Regions from separate parts of the Microbacterium sp. NPDC079176 genome, predicted to be linked through region 1. Evidence: predicted binding sites of a transcription regulator. Region 1 holds the regulator's gene; the other holds the start of a gene.

Region 1 (6,487 bases):
CCGAGACGCGTGAGGAACATCTTCATCTGCTCGGGAGTCGTGTTCTGCGCTTCGTCGAGCACCACGAACGAGTCGTTGAGCGTGCGGCCGCGCATGTAGGCGAGAGGGGCGACCTCGATCGTGCCCGTCGCCATCAGACGAGGGACGATCTCGGGGTCCATCATCTCGTTCAGCGCGTCATAGAGCGGGCGGAGGTACGGGTCGATCTTGTCGGTGAGCGTGCCGGGCAGGAATCCGAGCCGCTCTCCGGCCTCGACCGCGGGGCGGGTGAGGATGATGCGGGTGACCTCTTTGCGCTGCAGGGCCTGGACGGCCTTGGCCATCGCGAGGTAGGTCTTTCCGGTACCGGCCGGGCCGATGCCGAAGACGATCGTGTTCTCCTCGATCGCGTCGACGTACTCCTTCTGCCCCAGCGTCTTGGGACGGATGACCTTGCCCCTGGTCGACAGGATCGCCTCTCCGAGTACCTCGCTCGGGCGAGGGCCGCCGTCGTTGCGCAGCAGGCGGGCCGAGCTCGTCACGTCGCTCGGGGCGAGGTCGTGGCCTGCCTTGGTCATGGTCATCAGCTCGTCGACCAGGGTCTTCGCCTTCGCGACTGCCTCCGGCGCGCCGGTGAGCGTGATCTCGTTGCCGCGCACGAGCACCTGGACGTCGCGGTGCTCCTTCTCCAGCATCCGGAGCAGTCGATCCTGCGGACCGAGGAGCTGCACCATGGCGACGCCGTCGGCGTAGATCTTCTCGACGGCGGTGTCGGATGCGGTCAGGTCGTTTTCGTCAGAAGCCAACGAGCTTGCTCTCCTCGATGTTGCCGAGCACATGGGCGTGCACGTGGAAGACGGACTGGGCGGCGCTGGCGCCGTTGTTGAAGATGAGGCGGTATTCGCCGTTCGCATGCTCGGAGGCGAGCTGCTTCGCAGCCGCGACGATCTCCGCGAGCAGACCGGGGTCGCCCTCGGCGAGCTCCGTGACGTCGCGGTAGTCCTCGGTCTTGGGGATCACGAGCGCGTGCAGCAGTGCCTGCGGGTTGATGTCCCGGATCGCGAACACGCGGCCGGTGTCGAGCAGGATCTCACCCGGGATGTCGCCGTTGAGGATGCGCGTGAAGATCGAGGGCTCGGACATGCTCCCAGTCTACTGACCGCAGCACTGCCGGGTCCGTAGCCTGATCACCAGCGGCTGAGTGCGACCGACAGCACGGCGATCGCAGCCGGGCCCGCCGTGGACGTGCGCAGCACGGTGTCTCCGAGCAGCACACGCTCGGCGCCGGCATCCGACAGCTTCGAGAGCTCGTCGTCGGAGATACCGCCCTCGGGCCCGACGACGAGGACGATGTCCCTGCCGTCCGGCTCGAGCTCGGACAACCGCACGGGGGCGGTCGGGTCGAGAAGCAGCACCCGCTGAGATGCGGCGCGTCTCGCGAGGTCGACGGTCGACGCCGGAGGCGCCACCTCCGGGACCCACGCCCGGTGAGCCTGCTTCGCCGCCTCGCGGACGATCGTCGCCCACCGCTCGCGCCCCTTGACGGCCTTGGGACCATCCCATCGGGACACGCTTCGACTCGCCTGCCACGGCACGATCTCATCGACGCCGAGCTCGCATGCCGCCTGCACGGCGAGCTCGTCGCGATCGCCCTTCGCGAGAGCCTGCACGAGCACGATGCGAGGGCTGGGCGCGGGGTCGACCGATCGCTCGGCCACGCGCACGTCGACGCGGGACGGAGACACCTCTTCGGCGACGCCGGTCAGCCACACCCCCGAGCCGTCGCCGACCGTCACCGCCTCGCCGACGCGGAGCCGTCGGACGACGGCGGCGTGCTTCGCCTCGGCGCCGGTGAGCGACACGAGGTCGCCGACCGCGGCATCCGAGGAGTTCTCGACGAGGAAGTGGAGTGCCATGAGCGCCGTCCGGATCAGTGCGAACGGAAGCGGTCGCGGAGCTTCGAGAACAGCCCCTGCTGGAACTGCGCCAGCTGCGGGCCCGGTGCCTTGGTCTTCTTCGCGAAGTCCTCGATGAGCGCGCGCTGCGCGGAGTCGAGCCGGGTCGGAGTGACCACCTGCACGCCGACGCGGAGGTCGCCGCGCTGGTTGCCCCGCAGCGGCGTGATGCCGCGGCCCTTGATCGTCAGCACGTCGCCGGACTGGACGCCCGAGCGGATCTCGAGATCGACCTCGCCGTCGAGACCCTGGATCGTGGTCTCGGTGCCGAGGATCGCATCCGGCATCGACACCTCCAGCGTCGCCAGCAGGTCGTCGCCGTCGCGGCTGAAAGACGGGTGCGGGTTCACGGTGACCTCGACGTACAGGTCGCCGTTCGGGCCACCCGCCTTGCCGACCTCGCCAGAGCCCGGCAGCTGCAGGCGCAGCCCGGTCTCGACGCCGGCGGGGATGTCGAGCGAGACGGTGCGACGCGAGCGCACCCGCCCCTGGCCGCCGCAGGTGCCGCACGGATACGGGATCGTCGTGCCGTAGCCCTCGCAGGTGCCGCAGGGCTGAGAGGTCACGACGTTGCCGAGCAGGCTCCGCACCTGACGCTGAACGTGGCCGGAGCCGCCGCAGATGTCACAGGTGACGGGCGACGTGCCCTCCTGGCAGCACGAGCCGTTGCACGTCTCGCACAGCACGGCCGTGTCGACCTCGATGTCGCGGTGCGCACCGAAGACGACGTCGCCGAGATCGAGGGTCACCCGGACGAGGGCGTCCTGTCCACGTTCGCGGCGTGACCGCGGACGCGCGCCCCTTCCACCGCCTTGGCCCGCGCCGAAGAAGGTCTCGAAGATGTCACCGAAGCCGCCGAAGCCCTGGAAGTTGCCGGCGGCGCCGTCTCCGCCGCCCATGTCGTAGCGGCGACGGGAATCGTCGTCGCTCAGGACGTCGTATGCATGCGTGACGAGCTTGAACTGCTCGGCCGCGTCCTCACCCGGATTCACATCGGGGTGGAGCTGACGAGCGAGGCGTCGGTACGCCTTCTTGATCTCGTCGGTGGAGGCGTCACGAGAGACGCCGAGTACCTCGTAGTGGTCTGCCACAATGGCCCTTCTGCGTGTGCTGTTCTCTGGGCGGCCGCGTCAGCGGGCCGCCTCGTCTTCGTCGAGCATCCGAGACAGATAGCGGGCCACGGCCCGCGCCGCCGCGAGATTGCTCGGATAGTCCATGCGCGTCGGCCCCATCACGCCGACTCGCGCCGTGCCGCTGGGGGCGGCGTAGTTGCTGGCCACGATCGATGCCTCGCCGAGGCCGAAGGACGCGTTCTCGGTGCCGATGCTGGCGGCGAGACCGTGGGAGTCCGCCTCCATCTCGCTCATCAGCCGCAGCAGCGTCACCTGCTCCTCGATCGCCTCGAGCAGAGGGTGGATGCTGCCGCGGAAGTCCTGCTCGCGTCGAGCCAGAGTCGCTGCTCCGGCCATCACCAGGCGCTCCTGACGGAAGGCGCCGAGCTCGTCGATGACGATCGTCGCGAGAGCGCGCAGTACGACGTCATGACTGTGTGCGTCGTCCGCGAGAAGCGCTTGCAGCCGCTCAGCGGCGTCGCTCACCGCCCGGCCCGTGATCAGGGCGGAGAGGCGAGCACGCAGCAGCGCCATGTCGGCGTCGTCGACGTCGACGGGCAGCGGGGCGATGCGCTGCGAGACGCCGCCCGCGTCGGTGACGAGCACGATGAGCAGACGATTCGGCGCCAGCGCCACGAGTTCGAGATGCGTCAGATGCGCGCGCGCGAATGACGGGTACTGCGCCAGCGCGACCTGCCCCGTGAGCTGCGTGAGCACTCGGACCGTGCGCACCATCAGGTCGTCGAGGTCGGAGGGAGCGGTGAGGAAGGACTCGATGGCCGTGCGCTGCGCGACCGACAGCGGCCGCAGCTGGGCGAGATGATCCACGAACACGCGGTAGCCCTTGTCGGTGGGAACGCGACCGGAGGAGGTGTGCGGGGCGGCGATCAGCTCTTCGTCTTCGAGCAGTGCCATGTCGTTGCGGATCGTCGCCGCGGACACGCCGAAGGAGTAGCGGTCGACGATCGATCGGCTGCCGACGGGTTCATGGGTCTCGACGTAGTCCTGCACGATCGCGCGGAGAACCTGGAGGCCTCTTTCGCTGACCATCGCAACTCCCTCCCTCTTGGCACTCACTGGCTACGAGTGCCAATTCTACCCGCCGACGCCGACCACGTGCTGATCCGGCACGATGTCCGGACTCAGCGGTCGCCGATCAGTCGGTGAGCTCACGCACGACGGCATCGGCGAGCAGGCGCCCCCGCAGTGTGAGCTGCACGCGTCCGCGAACGGCAGCGGCCGGGTCGACGAGCCCATCCGCGATCAGACCCGCGACGCGTGTCCTCTTGTCCGCGGCGAGGTCGCTGACGGCGATGCCCTCGCGGATGCGACTCAGCAGCAGGATGCGCTCGAGCGTCGTCGACTGCTCGTCCGGCCGCTCCGTGCCGGCGGCGGGAGACTCCGCTGCGGCGAGCCGCTGTGCATACGCGGCCGGATGCTTGACGTTCCACCACCGCAGGCCGGCGACGTGACTGTGCGCGCCGGGACCGAATCCCCACCAGTCGCTCCCCCGCCAGTAGGCGAGATTGTGCCGCGAACGCTGCTCGGGCGAGCGAGACCAGTTGCTGATCTCGTACCAGTCGAAGCCCGCCGCTGCGAGACGCGCATCGGCGAGCTCGTACATGTCGGCCTGCAGGTCGTCGTCCGGCGCCGGGACCTCGCCTCGGCGGATCTGTCGCGCGAGCTTCGTGCCGTCCTCGATGATCAGCGCGTACGCCGAGATGTGGTCCGACTCGAGTGCGAGCGCCGCATCGAGCGACGCCTCCCAATCACCGATCGACTCACCGGGGGCGCCGTAGATGAGGTCCACGCTCACGGCGAGGCCAGCGTCCTTCGCCGCGGCGACCGCTGTCGTCACGTTCTCGGGGCGATGAGTGCGGTCGAGAGCGGCGAGCACATGCGGCACTGCCGACTGCATGCCGATCGACAGCCGCGTGACGCCGGCATCCGCGAGGGTCCGCGCGACCTCGGGCGTCACCGTGTCGGGGTTCGCCTCGACCGTGATCTCGGCGCCGTCGACGAGGCCGAACGCGTCGGTCGCCGCACCGAGCATCCGGGCGAGATCCCCCGCGGGCAGGAGAGTCGGCGTGCCGCCGCCGAGGAACACGGTGTCCATCGGGCGCAGCGCGCCCGCATCCGCGAGAACGCGCCTCGCCAGGGCGATCTCGGTGATGAGCGTCGAGGCGTAGTCCTCCTGCTTCGCGCCGCGGAGCTCTCCCGAGGTGTAGGTGTTGAAGTCGCAGTAGCCGCACCGCACCCGGCAGAAGGGGACGTGCAGATATGCGGAGAAGGGCACGGAGGAATCGATCGGCAGATCGGAGGGCAGATGTCCGTCTGCCGGTGCCGGATCGCCGAGTGGAAGCGGACCGGCCATCAGAGAGGTGCGACCATCAGACCGGAGTCGCGTACAGCGGCGAGATCGCCCGCAGATAGCGTGCGAACAGTTCCCGGCGACGGCGCTTCACCAGCGGCGGGACGACGCGGTAGAGCAGGGAGTTCGGCGCGTCGAAGGCACGGACGGAGAACCACACCTCGTCGTTGTCCTCACGCCAGTCGATGTCGAAGGACTCCTCACCGCGCACCACCGAGCCTCCGACCGTGCCCAGCACGAATCCGATCCGGCGCTTCTCCTCGGTCACGGAGATCACGCGCAGCTCGGCATCCGCCCGCATGCCGGCAACCCGCCCATGCAGACGCAACGTCATGCCCGGGCCGGCGAACGGGGTGCCTTCCGCGTCGAAGCGCTGTTCGACGTCGTTCTTGCTCGGTGCGATCGGAGTGCCCTCGGCGTCGAAGCTGACACCGGCGTAGGCGGGACCGGGCGCGGGACGCACATCCTCGATGCTGAGGCCCGCCGCGCGCTGCGCGGTCCAGGTCAGCAGCGCTTCGCCCGCGGACTGGAAGCGGTCATGACCGCTGCCGATCCGCCAGGAGTTCTCCGCCGGGATGCTGCGCTCCGGCGGGTACTGCATCAGATCGGGCGCGTGGGTCGCACCCACGGCCGCATAGTCAACCGTGTCGTCTCGGAAAGTCCCGCGCCGCATGCGTTCCAGCCTACTTCCCGTTCCCTGGACGATCACCCTCCACGCCGGGAACAGCCCGGCCCGAAGGTCCTACTTCTTGTCCTTGCCCTCGACGTCGCCGGAGAGCGCTGCGATGAACGCCTCCTGCGGCACTTCGACACGACCGACCATCTTCATGCGCTTCTTGCCCTCTTTCTGCTTCTCGAGGAGCTTGCGCTTGCGGCTGATGTCACCGCCGTAGCATTTGGCGAGCACGTCCTTGCGCAGCGCCCTGATCGTCTCGCGGGCGATGATCCTGGCGCCGATGGCGGCCTGGATCGGCACCTCGAAGTTCTGGCGAGGGATCAGCTTGCGCAGTCGCTCCGTCATCAGCGTGCCGTAGGCGTAGGCCTTGTCGCGGTGCACGATCGAGCTGAAC
Region 2 (6,487 bases), on a different contig from region 1:
TCGAAGCAGAAGCCGAGGCGGAGCTCGAAGCGACGAGCACGCCGGATCACGACCAGAAGGACAACGCATGAGCGCCGAGACCTCCGCTGCGGCACCGCTAACCGACGACATCGTCGTCGAGCTGAAGGACGTGCACGCCGGCTACCTGCCCGGTGTGAACATCCTCAACGGCGCCAACCTCGTCGCCCGACAGGGCGAGCTGATCGGCATCATCGGCCCCAACGGCGCCGGCAAGTCGACCCTGCTGAAGGCGATCTTCGGGATGGTGAACGTCCGCAGCGGCGAGATCACCGTGAACGGAGAGAGCATCATCGGGTTGAAGGCCGACAAGCTCGTCAAGCGGGGCGTCGCCTTCGTGCCGCAGACGAACAATGTGTTCCCCTCGCTCTCCATCGAGGAGAACCTGCAGATGGGGCTGTATCAGAACCCCAAGATCTACGCCGAGCGACTCGAGTTCGTCACCGGCATCTTCGCCGAGCTCGGCAAGCGCCTCAAGCAGCGCGCCGGGTCGCTCTCGGGCGGCGAGCGGCAGATGGTGGCGATGTCGAGGGCACTCATGATGGATCCGTCGGTGCTGCTTCTCGACGAGCCCTCCGCCGGCCTCTCCCCCGTGCGTCAGGACGATGCGTTCATCCGCGTCTCCGACATCAACAAGGCGGGCGTGACGACGATCATGGTCGAGCAGAACGCGCGGCGCTGCCTGCAGATCTGCGACCGCGGCTACGTGCTCGACCAGGGCAAGGACGCGTACGAGGGCACCGGACGCGACCTGCTGAACGATCCGAAGGTCATCGGTCTCTACCTCGGAACTCTCGGCACCGACGCCGCCTGAGGGCTCCCACGACAGAGGGGCGGATGCGACTCGCATCCGCCCCTCTTCTGTCCCCCCGCGCAGCTCCGGACACGCGGCCGCAGCTCGGGGCACTCACACGACGAAGGCCCCGGATCGAGGATCCGGGGCCTTCGCTCGTGATCAGTTGGTGCGGGAGATCAGGTTGTCGGCGCCGTACTCGTACGTGCCGATCGATGCACCCTGCGGGTCGCCGTTCTCATCGAACGTGATCTCGCCGGAGTAGCCGTCGTAGTCGGCGGTTCCACCGTCGTTGATGATCGCCGCGCAGTCCTCGAAGCTGGTGCACTTCTCACCGTCTCCGCTGCCGCCCGAGACCTCGGCCATCTTTGCCGCGATGTCCGCGCCCTCGGTCGAACCGGCGGCGAGAGACGCGAGTGCGACGAGCACGACCGCGTCGTAGGCCTCGGCTGCGTAGGTGAAGTCGTTGACCTCGGGGTTGCCCTCACCGGTCCAGAACGTCTGCAGACGGTCGGTGAAGTCGTCCTCGAGCGCCGGTCCCGGCTTCGTGCCCTGTGCGCCCTCGAGCGAGAACGGGAAGTTCGTGTCGGGCGAGGAGCCGTAGTCCGACAGGTTTCCGTCGACGAGGTAGAACTTGTCGGGCGAGATGCCGGCGTTGACCAGCAGCGGGGCGATGGTCTTGAACTGGTCGAACGACACGATCGCGACGGCGTCGGGGTTCTGAGCCTTGATCGTCTCGACCTGTGCGTCGAACTGACCGTCACCGACGTTGTACGACGCGTCAGCGACGACCTCGCCACCCGCGTTCTCGAACGTCGACTTGATGTTGTCGAACAGTCCGGTTCCGTAGGCGTCGTTCTGGTAGATCACGCCGAGGGTCTTGTGTCCGTCTTCGGCGATCAGGTTGCCGAGGACCTCACCCTGCAGAAGGTCGCTGGGCGCGGTGCGGAAGTAGAGACCGTTGTCGTCCCAGTCGGTGAAGTCCGGGCCGGTGTTCGAGGCCGAGATCTGCAGGATGCCGGCGCTGACGTTTCCGTCGAGGATCAGGCGTGAGACGCCCGACGCCGCGGCACCGACGATGGCGGTGACGCCCGCGCCCTGGAGCTTGCTGATCGACGTCTCGTAGGCCTTGGTGTCGGTGTCGCCTTCGTCCTCAGCCGTCAGGTTGATCGTGACGCCGGCAGCAGCATCGTTGACCTCCTTGACCGCGAGGCCGACGCCGGATTCCATGGGCGGGCCGAGGAACGACAGCGAACCGGTCTGCGGCAGCAGCGAGCCGAGCTCGAGCGTGAGGTCGGCCGACGATCCGCCGCCGCCACCACCGTCGGACGGCTCCTCAGAGGGCGTGCCGCTGCAGCCTGCGACGACGATCGCCGAGACGCTCAGCAGCGCGACTCCGGCGAGAATCTTGGCGCTGCGCGAGCGCGTGAATGAGGTCATGATGCTCCCTTGCGTGACTGGCCGTGGATTGTGACCACGGTCGGGTGCTCTAACACTAGGACTGAAAGGCTTCCCGTAGGGGTCGCCGATGTTTCGGTGCGTTAACGATCCGACACCGAGTTTCCGGACGGATGAACCGGGAGTTCAGACGAGTGTCGGCTGATCGATCCGGCGTCCGCGACGCGCGGCGAGCAGCAGGTCGATCAGGAACACGAGGATCGCGACCCAGACGATGATGAAGCCCGCCCACCGCTCGGCCGGCATCGGCTCGCCGAGCACGACCGCGCCGATGATGAACTGCATGACGGGGGTGATGAACTGGATCATCCCGATGACGGTGAGGTTGATGCGCCGGGTGCCCGCGGCGAAGAGCAGCAGGGGCACTGCCGTGGCCACACCGGCGAACGCGAGAAGCACCGCATGCCACGCACCGTGCGAGCCCATCGTGATCCCGGCAGGGGTGGCGGCGACGAGGATCAGCTGCACGATGGCGATCGGGATCAGCCAGAACGACTCGAGCGTGAGTCCGCTGACCGCATCGACCGCGGGGCCGATCTTCTTCTTGATGAGTCCGTAGACGCCGAACGAGGCGGTCAGCGACAGGGCGATCCACGGGAACTCGCCGTAGAAGAGGACGATCACGATCACGGCGACCGCCGCGATGCCGATCGCCGCCCACTGGAGCCTGCGGATGCGCTCCTTGAGCACGAACACCCCCAGCAGCACGGTGGTGATCGGGTTGATGAAGTACCCGAGGCTGGTCTCCACGATGTTCCCGGAGAGGGTTCCGATGAGGAACACCTGCCAGTTGACGTAGATCAGGACACCCGCCAGAGCCGTCCATCCCAGCAGCCTCGGCTGTCGGACGATGACGCCGAAGGCGGCCCAGCCGCGCATCACGGTGAGGAGGAGCAGGCAGAAGACGAACGACAGCAGCACGCGCCACGCGACGACCTCCCACGGACCGGTGGGCACGAGCAGCAGGAAGTAGAGGGGCAGCACGCCCCAGAGCAGATACGCTCCCCCCGCGTACGCGACTCCCGCCGTCTGAGTGGCTCGGGAGGCGGCGTTCGTCGGGGTCACCGCACAACCCTATGCCCGTCGCTGCGCCGCCTCCGCCCCACGAGACCCGCCGTCCGGACATTGGCAGGAATCGATGGACCGGTGGCCGAACACGCAGGAAGGCCCGGATGCGTGATGCATCCGGGCCTTCCGAAGACGTTGTCTCAGCGGACGACGACTGCGAGCACGTCGCGAGCCGACAGGACGAGGTACTCGTCTGCGCCGAACTTCACCTCGGTGCCGCCGTACTTGCTGTAGAGCACACGGTCGCCCACGGCGACGTCGAGCGGAACGCGGTTGCCGTTGTCATCGATGCGGCCGGGGCCCACGGCCACGACCTCGCCCTCCTGGGGCTTCTCCTTGGCGGTGTCGGGGATGACCAGGCCACTCGCGGTGGTCTGCTCGGCCTCGACCTGCTTGATGACGATGCGGTCCTCGAGCGGCTTGATGGAAACCGACACGGTCTACCTCTTCTTTCTTGACGCTGACAGGAAGACTTTTCGCACTCTCAACCCGAGAGTGCTAATCCAGTCTAGGCGTTCCGCTGGCACTCACGCAATGCGAGTGCCAATGCGGCGAACAGCCCGCCGCCTAAGCTGGGGCAGTGGAGATCTCCGAGCTGCGCGCACTGCTGACCCCCGAGGGCCTCAAGGCGCTGGACGAACTCGGCCCCGTCGACGACGTCGCCGACGTCGCTCGAATCGTATCCCGGCTGCGTGCGGCCGGCCACTCGCCCGAGCTCGTCTCGGCCGTGGTCGGACAGGCACGACTTCGCACCAAGGCGAAAGGCAAGTTCGGCGACTTCGCGGCCCGGATGCTGTTCACCCGGGCCGGACTCGAGCAGGCGACACGGCTGGGCGTGGCCGCCCGGCATGCCCAGCGGATGCGCCGCGCCGGCATCACTCGCGTCGCGGATCTCGGCTGCGGCATCGGCGGGGATTCTCTTGCCTTCGCCGGTGCAGGGCTCGACGTCGTCGCCGTCGACGCCGACGAGGTGACCTCGGCGATCGCGGCGTACAACCTGGCGCCTCTCGGAGACAGCGCGAGGGTGATCCACGGCACGGCCGAGGCGCACGTGCCCGTCGAGGGCGACGAGAACCAGGCGATCTGGATGGATCCGGCCCGCCGCACCGCCGGGCACAGCGAGACGCGCCGGGTCTCGTCCGATGACTACTCTCCGCCGCTGGACTGGGCCTTCGATGTGGCCTCGCGCACATCGACGGGCATCAAGCTCGGTCCCGGTCACGACCGCGATTCGCTTCCCGTCGACGCCGAGGCGCAGTGGGTGAGCGCAGACGGCAGCGTGGTCGAGCTCGTGCTCTGGACGCGCGCTCTCGCCCGCGACGGCATCCGCCGTTCCGCCCTCGTGATCCGCGGCGAGCGCTCACATGAACTCACCGCAGGCGCCGACGCCGTCGACGAGCCCGTGCGGGAACTCGGCGCGTTCCTGCACGAGCCGGACGGGGCGGTGATCCGGGCGCGTCTGATCGGCGATGTCGCGCGCAGCCTCGACGCGGGAATGCTCGACGAGCGCATCGCGTACCTCACCTCTGACGCCGCGGTCACCAGTCCGTTCGTGCAGTCGTTCCGGGTGCGCGAGACGATGCCGGCGAACCCGAAGGCGATCAGCGCCGTCCTCAAGGCGAACGAGATCGGATCTCTCGAGATCAAGAAGCGCGGCATGGACATCGACCCCGCGGCCTTCCGCAAGAAGCTGGCGCTGCGGGGCGAGCAGACCGCGACGCTGATCCTCACTCGCGTGGGTGATCAGCGACGAGCGATCCTCGCCGATCGGGTGCCGGCAGCCGGCTGACGTCTCCCCGGCGCCTAGCCCTCGGTGTCGTCTGACGGGATGTCGACCTGGATCGGATCCTGGTATTCGCCGCCGAGCTCGAGTGTCTCACCGGGCCTCACCGTCGGCTCTGCCGTCGCCGTCGTGCTGTCTCCGGACACCACGAGGTAGGGCATGCCGTTCAACGTGTACGCGAGACGCACGCTCCAGTCGGAGGTCATCCCTCCGGCCTCGTCCACGACGGTTCCGGCGACCTCGATGACGTCCGCCGACGATTGTCCCTCGCTCGCCGGGCGGCATTCGACGGCCTGGACGGCATCGACGATGAGGCAGTCCTGGATGTCGTCGCTCGCGACGCGCTGTGCGCGCCAGACCGGCGCATCGCGGAAGTACCCGACGACCGAGAAGGAGAACTCTTCGAAACCGTCCTCGACCAGCTGCTCGGCGCGTTCCCGCTCGTCGCCCTGGAACTGCGACAGCCAGGAGTTCTCGTCCGAACGCCATCGCTGGATGATGCCGACGACCTCCCCGTTCATCGCTCGCGCGGCGGACGCCCAGATCTCCTCGAGGCCCTCGTCCCCCTCCCCCGGCACCGCGACGCTCGCGTTCAGGCCGATGCCGTTCCCGTTGTCGAGATCGGCCGCGGGCTGGCACTGATCCGCCGACTTGTCGGCGGCATCGAGCGTCAGGCACACCGTCTCGCCGTCGTCCTTCGTCGCGTACCAGACGAGGGCATCCTCGTCCTGTCCGATCGCGCGCAGACTGCCCGGGTCGAACCCGCCCTCGGCCTGCAATTCCGCACGCCGCTCCTGCTGCGCGGAAGTCAACGCGACGGCATCGCCGGAACGCCCGAAGAGCGCCCAGCCGGTGCCGAGACCGATCACGAGCAGAAGTGCGGATGCCGCGACGACCGCCTTCCAGTGCTGACGGAATGCCGCGCGGAGGCCTCCGGTCTCGGTGGACCGACGTCCGTCGTCCGCGTGTTCGCCGGGCGCGCTGGGGGAAGCGTCGGCGACGGGTGCCTGACCGTCACGGAACGGCTTCTCCGACGTCGGCGGCTCGTGGGCCGGTCCCTGCCCGACCGGCGCGTCGACCCGGTCACGCGGGCCAGGGTCGACCCGGTCAGGCCTGCCAGGCTCGCCACGCAGCGATTCGAGCTCTCTCAGCCTCGCCGCCTCGGCCCCGGTCAGGCCACCGTCGCGGCCGTACGCTTTGACCTGCAGTGCGCGCAGCTCGGTAGAGTCACTCTCCTGCAGCATCGTCGCCCTCCCAGCCCTTCGTCACGGTCAGGTACTGCTGACCGTAGCCGAACCGGTACTCGTAGCGGGTCGTCTTCCCCTCACCCACGACGTCGAGCACGAGCGTCCTGTCCGCGTCGGCGA

What was found. The regulator HrcA, encoded in region 1, represses chaperone genes, less so after heat shock. The targets are predictions, from matches to a motif close to TTNGCACTCGNNNNNNNCGAGTGCNAA.
Region 2: groES (co-chaperone GroES) is a predicted target of HrcA. The motif match lies at 3,858-3,884, and genes of this name have one in related genera.

The regions. Positions count from the first base shown of each region.
Region 1 covers NZ_JBFBLM010000002.1:259,597-266,083, reverse strand. The annotation lists gene AB0P11_RS05290 (PhoH family protein) at 1-713, opposite strand, end outside; gene AB0P11_RS05285 (HIT domain-containing protein) at 775-1,122, opposite strand; gene AB0P11_RS05280 (16S rRNA (uracil(1498)-N(3))-methyltransferase) at 1,167-1,895, opposite strand; gene dnaJ (molecular chaperone DnaJ) at 1,910-3,025, opposite strand; gene hrcA (heat-inducible transcriptional repressor HrcA) at 3,065-4,096, opposite strand; gene hemW (radical SAM family heme chaperone HemW) at 4,203-5,420, opposite strand; gene AB0P11_RS05260 (DUF1990 family protein) at 5,437-6,090, opposite strand; gene lepA (translation elongation factor 4) at 6,160-6,487, opposite strand, start outside.
Region 2 covers NZ_JBFBLM010000004.1:57,729-64,215, reverse strand. The annotation lists gene AB0P11_RS10795 (ABC transporter ATP-binding protein) at 1-71, shown strand, start outside; gene AB0P11_RS10790 (ABC transporter ATP-binding protein) at 68-832, shown strand; gene AB0P11_RS10785 (ABC transporter substrate-binding protein) at 974-2,251, opposite strand; gene rarD (EamA family transporter RarD) at 2,396-3,334, opposite strand; gene groES (co-chaperone GroES) at 3,478-3,774, opposite strand; gene AB0P11_RS10770 (class I SAM-dependent methyltransferase) at 3,918-5,126, shown strand; gene AB0P11_RS10765 (hypothetical protein) at 5,141-6,364, opposite strand; gene AB0P11_RS10760 (hypothetical protein) at 6,348-6,487, opposite strand, start outside.